Lichenihabitans psoromatis: one gene and its partner. The main gene of each other region encodes a partner of the protein of the gene in region 2 in a complex. Links are inferred from orthologs where the notes say so. Each region holds a gene or a part of one and is shown on either strand. Other genes may lie near its edges. The genes, in order: trxA and trxB.

The links.
Region 1: the proteins of trxB (region 2) and trxA are in contact, whole or in part, in a crystal structure (PDB 1F6M), measured with the Escherichia coli proteins. The link is inferred for Lichenihabitans psoromatis from one-to-one orthologs.

What each region holds. Positions count from the first base shown.
Region 1 is NZ_CP036515.1:1,475,789-1,478,462, reverse strand. It holds trxA (thioredoxin), read right to left. Parts: upstream 1,666-2,674; coding sequence 1,336-1,665; downstream 1-1,335. Other genes in the region: folP (dihydropteroate synthase), read right to left, coding at 2,247-2,674; folK (2-amino-4-hydroxy-6-hydroxymethyldihydropteridine diphosphokinase), read right to left, coding at 1,735-2,250; EY713_RS06880 (shikimate kinase), read right to left, coding at 566-1,159; aroB (3-dehydroquinate synthase), read right to left, coding at 1-487. UniProt on the Escherichia coli protein: Participates in various redox reactions through the reversible oxidation of its active center dithiol to a disulfide and catalyzes dithiol-disulfide exchange reactions.
Region 2 is NZ_CP036515.1:442,954-446,225, forward strand. What follows is about bases 201-2,952. They hold trxB (thioredoxin-disulfide reductase), read right to left. Parts: upstream 2,202-2,952; coding sequence 1,200-2,201; downstream 201-1,199. Other genes in these bases: EY713_RS02120 (LysR family transcriptional regulator), read right to left, coding at 201-1,053; EY713_RS02130 (mitochondrial fission ELM1 family protein), read right to left, coding at 2,339-2,952. Also shown: EY713_RS02115 (hypothetical protein), read left to right, coding at 1-103; more of EY713_RS02120, read right to left, coding at 160-200; more of EY713_RS02130, read right to left, coding at 2,953-3,272.

The DNA of each region.
Region 1 (2,674 bases), 1.0 Mb from region 2 along the record:
TTGGCTGATGGAAGGCACCGACGAGATTCTTGCCGACCGGAGAGTTGATGGCGGTCTTGCCACCAACGGATGAATCCACCTGCGCCAGCAAGCTGGTCGGGATCTGCACGACCCGCATCCCGCGCTTCAGGCTCGCGGCCGCAAAGCCTGCGAGATCGCCGACGACCCCGCCGCCCAGCGCCACGACGAAGTCGCCACGTTCAAAGCGACCTGAGAGGATTGCGTCACAGACGGTGGCAAAGCCTGCGTAGGATTTCGAGCTCTCGCCCGGTTCGATCATGATCGAAGCATGTCGGATGCGGGCGGCATCAAGGCTTGCGGTCAGTGGGCCAAGATGGTGCCGTGCCACATTCGTGTCGGTCACGATCGCGCATGCGGACTTGGGATCGAGGCGGCGGATGTGAGCACCCGCCTGCGCAATCAGGCCGGGCCCGATGACGATATCGTAGGAGCGGGGTCCGAGGTCGACCCGGATCGTGACGCCCAACCCCTCCGAGGTGGGAGAGGTTGGGTCGTTTGACGTCGATGATGATGCAAAAGGCATTGTGTGACGCGAGGGTCGCTTTCAGAGGGCGGACGAGCGCCGCTCGATGGCCGCGAAGATGTCTTCGACGACGGCATCGTGTGGCCCATCCCGGGAAATGACGGTCATATCGGCTTGGGCATAGATGGGGTAGCGCTCGTCGATCAGGCGGCGCATCGTCCCTTCGGGATCGGCCGTCTGCAGGAGGGGCCGATTTTGCCGCTTCCGAACCCGCCGCATCAAAATATCAAACTCGGCCTTCAACCAGATCGATACGGTGCCGCTCATCAGCGCCGATCGGGTCGGCGGATGGATAAATGCCCCGCCGCCGGTCGCGACGACGCGCTGCCCCTCCGACACCAATCGCCCGACGATTTTGCATTCCCGGTCACGAAAATACGGCTCGCCGTGACGCTCGAAGATTTCAGGAATGTTCATCCGGGCGGCAGCTTCGATCTCGTGATCAGAATCGACGAAGTCGAGGCCAAGCCGAGCGGCGAGACGGCGGCCCACCACAGTCTTGCCCGCGCCCATCATGCCGACCAGGACGATCGATTTCGAGCCAAGGGCATCGACGATGGCGGCCTCACGACGCCCGCGTGTCAGCGGCTCGCAAGCAAGCTTCACCCCGTCCATGATGCCGGCATCTCTCATATGGCTATGGTAGCACGCCGGTTCATGTTGCCAAACCAGCCAGGGTGGATCGGCTTCGAAATTCAAAGACCTCCACCGACAACGGTCCATAAGATCAAAGCCCGGCGTGGTCGCCGGGCTTCTGGTCGATCTTCAGGTCGGAACCGGGTGGTTCGGCGTTAGATTGCCGAATTGATCCAGCGGACGAGTTCGCCCTTCGGCGCTGCGCCGATCTTCTTCGACGCCAGCTTTCCGTCCTTGAACAACATCAGGGTCGGAATCGACTGGACGCCGAGCTGCACGGTCACGTCAGGGTTCTCGTCGATGTTGAACTTGACGACCTTGACCTTGCCCTGCATCTCCTTGGCGATCTCCTCGAGCGAGGGACCGATCATCCGGCACGGACCGCACCATTCCGCCCAGAAATCGACAACGACCGGCTCGGAGGATTGCAGCACATCATGTTCGAAGCTTGCATCGGTGGTTTTGGTGGTGACGGAGTCGGCCATAATAAACCTTTCAGGTGGACCGGAACTGCCGGCCGCGTGAGTTTGAGGTAGGAATGAGGCAATGTGTCGTCAAGCCGGATCGCGATATGGTCCGTCCGGCGCGAGCGTAACGACCCCCTGGTCCCCCAAACGCGCAATGGCATCAACCAGCGCGACGCCGCCGATCCGTCTGTCGGGGCGGATCGCGGCCAGCGGCACGAGGACGAATGCGCGATTGAGAAGCTCCCGATGCGGGACAATCAGCTCGGGTGTCGCGATCTCGACCTCTCCATAATAGAGGATATCGATATCGATGACACGCGGTCCCCACCGCAGGGTCGAGGTGCGGCCGATGTCAACTTCGAGAGCCTTGACGCGCTGGAGCAGCTTTGCCGGCGTAAGGGTCGTCGTGCCAACCGCACAGGCATTCACGAACCAGTCTTGATCGACATAGCCCCAGGGTGCCGTCCGATAGAGCGGCGACAGCTCGAGATCGTGAATCAAGCCGCTTGACATCAGGCGGGCCGCAGCCTCGGCGATGAAGCCAGCCTTGTCGCCGACGTTGCTGCCAAATCCCAAGGCGACCTCGACTGCGGTGTCGATCATGACGGGTCCGATCGAGCGGGCGGCCAAGCGGCGGCCTCGCTTGGCGGACAGATAGCGGCGAAGACCGCGAGCGCGGCCACATGTTCGGCAACGTCATGGACCCGAAAGATGGAGGCGCCAAGGCTGCAGGCCGCCAAATTGGCCGCAATCGTCTCGGTGAGCCGCCCAGCGACCGGGGCCTTGGTCAGGCGCCCGAGAAAGCTCTTGCGCGACAAGCCAACCAGGATCGGATAGCCGAGGGCTCGCAATTGCGGGATAGCGGCGAGCGCTTGCAGTTGCTGGGCAGGCGTCTTGCCGAAACCGATGCCGGGATCGAGGATCGTCTTGGCGGGCGAGATTCCGGCCCAGGCAGCAACCGCGAGCGAGGTCTCAAAGAAGCGGCGCATGTCATCGACGATGTCAATCGCGCCATCCTTGCTGGCAC
Region 2 (3,272 bases):
GGCGACGCAGCAGCAGTCGCCGTCCGACCGGATCGAGATCTACTCTGGCCCGATGTCCGAGAGCTTGATGACTGAGATAGTTTCGCGCCTCGACAAAGACTGACCGCAGTGGCGTTGGTTAACGAGAGCCCGTCTGGTCCGTTCGACCGACGATCGAGCTTAAAACCGCCAACGCTGGGCGTTCGAGACGAGAAAGTCGCGGAACACCTGGACCCGAGCGACGCTTTTCAGTTCCTCCGGGTAGACGAAGAAACAATCGAGTTCCGGCATTTCGGCATGTTGGAGAAGTTGCACGACGCCGCTCTCGGGCTCGACCGCATAATCGGGCAGCACACCGATACCCGCGCCGCTCTGCACTGCCGTCCGCAACGCCACCATATTGTTGACCGTGAGGGCAGAGCTTCGCGATCCCTTTGCATCGCGGCCGACGATCTGAAGTGAATTCAACATCGGGGTCAGATAATTCGCGGTGCCGCCGCTATATTCGATCAAACGATGCTTATCGAGATCATCGGTAGATTTCGGCTGGCCGTGGCGCTTGAGGTAGCTGGTCGACGCATAGGCGTGATAGCGCACCGTAAACAGACGCCTCCGGATAAGATCGGGCTGGAGCGGCTCGCGAAGGCGCAACCCGACGTCGGCCTCCCGCATGCCGAGGTCCAATTCCTCGTCCGTGATGATGAGCTGGACGCGGATGTCGGGGTAGAGTTCAAGAAAGTCGCCGAGGCGCGGCGTCAACCAGAACGTGCCGAGCGCATAATTCGTGGTGATCCGAAGTTCGCCATTGGGCTTTTCCCGGCTGTCGGTCAGCCGCGTCTTCACGACGTCGAGCTTCAGCATGACGTCCTGAACGGTGCGGAGCAGCAATTCGCCCTGCTCGGTGAGGATCAAGCCGCGCGCGTGGCGATGGAACAGCGGAACCTCGAGATCCTGTTCCAAGGCGCTGATCTGGCGGCTCACCGCCGATTGGCTGAGATTAAGGCTTTGGCCGGCATGCGTGAAGGATCCCGCCTCCGCTGCAGCCTGAAAGACACGCAATCTATCCCAATCCACGGCTCACTCCTTCGGCGAGCATCTCGCGCTGCCCTGCGCTCGATCGACCATCGATGGAAGCGCCCGCGACGCGATATGCATCAAGCGCATCACAGACACGTTATATCGATGATTATGGATCGGTCGAGCCGGCGTTCCGGCTCATTTCAATCCCAAGCGCCGATCATCTGCTCTTCACGCCGTTCCTCGGCGCGCTCGCCCGGATCATGCGAATGCTCGGCCAGAAACTTCTCCGCTTCCAAAGCCGCCATGCACCCCATGCCGGCCGCCGTGACGGCTTGGCGGTAGATGCGATCCTTCACATCGCCGGCCGCGAATACCCCGGGAATGGACGTTGCGGTCGAATCGGGTTTGGTCAGGATGTATCCGTCAGGATCGGTCGGCACTTTGCCGACGAAGACGGATGTGGCCGGCGCATGACCGATGGCCACGAATACGCCGTCGACGGGCCGATGTTCTGCCGCGCCCGTGCGAACATCCCGCAACTTGATCCCGGTCACGCGGCTCGGTACGCCATCGCCGACGATCTCGTCGACGACCGTGTGCCACAGCACCTCGATCTTCGGGTTAGCGAATAGGCGGTCCTGCATGACCTTCTCGGCCCGGAAGGTGTCGCGTCGATGCACCATCGTGACCTTGCGGACGTGGCGGGTCAGATACAGCGCATCTTCCACCGCCGTATTACCGCCGCCGACCACCACCACATCCTTGTTCTTGAAGAAAGCGGCATCGCAAACCGCGCAGCCGCTCACCCCTTGCCCGAGAAAAGCCTGTTCGGACGGCAGCCCCAGCCACTTGGCCTGAGCCCCGGTCGCGATAATGACGGTGTCGGCCACATAGGTGTCACCGGCGTCCGACTGGCAGACGAAGGGCCGCTTGGAGAAATCGACCTCGGAGATGAGATCATAGACGAGCTTGGCGCCGGTATGCGCGGCCTGCGCCTGCATCTTGTCCATCAGATCGGGCCCGAGGATCGAGGTCTCACCCGGCCAATTCTCGACATCGCTCGTAATGGTCAATTGTCCACCGGGCTGCAGGCCCTGGACGACGATGGGCTCGAGGTTGGCGCGGGCCGCATAGATCGCGGCCGTATAGCCGGCCGGACCAGCCCCGATGATCAGGGCCTTGGTTTTGAATGTGGTTGCCATAGCCGGAACATTTCCGCGCCTCAACTCAGCGTGAGCGACGAGGCTTTGTCTAAAATGACGGGATCTCTGGCATTTTTAATAAGAAGGCGCGGGCGGTCGCGCAAGCATGCTGTCTCGCCCAACCGAGCCACCGCGCATCAGGGCACTGTCGAGGCTTCGCCGCCTCGCGCGCAAAAATCGTTGAAACTGGTCGCTATTGCGCGGGCAATCACCGGCGTCGCATCGAGGGGCGTGTAGGCAAACTTCTCAAGCTTGCCGCCCCAGCGCCGCGCCGCGCCAACCTCGATCAAGCGATCCACGAAGGCCGTGATCTTGCGATGGCCGCCACCGACCTCGATGATATGGATCGGCGCGCCGGTCATGGCGGCCTCTCCGATCATGTTGACGCTGTCGCCGGTCACGACGATGGACGACGCGAGCGCCAGCATCGCCAGATAGGGATTCGAGCCCTCCCCGGTCCAGACGAAACAACGGCCGGATACATCCGGCTGGCTTGAGAGCGCCAGCAACGCGCGGATCAACGCCGATGGGGTTCGACGAGACGGCGAGATCATCAGGCCATGGCCGGCGTCCAGCACGGTCTTCGCGACCGTCAGGACGCGGGCCACGTCGTCCGCGTCGAACCGATGGTGTTGGCTTGGGCCGCCGATCATCATCGCGACCCGGGGCTGCGGAAGGCCGGCCAGCCGCGCATCGGGTGACTGGCGTGACAGATCCAGCGCCGAGGTGGTCAGCCGATGCGGCGATGTCAGCGTCACGATCACGTTGGCTCCCCGCAACGGGTCGTGCTCCGGCACCCAGATCACATCGGCTGCCGTGACGCCGATCCGCGGATCTTTCAGGAAGGCCGTGAAGGTTCGCCCGCGTGACGCGCGTTTCAGCGCTCGCAGCGCCGGTACGGCCCGACGCCCTGACGCAAGCGCGATATCCGGCAGATCACCGGCAAGGGGTCCACCAGGCCGGCCGACTGCGTCTCTCGGGTCGAGCGGGCCGCGAGGCGCGATCCACGACCAGGGTGGACGCGGGCGGACGATGCGCTGCTGTGGATCGAGACCGAGCGCGGCCGCGACA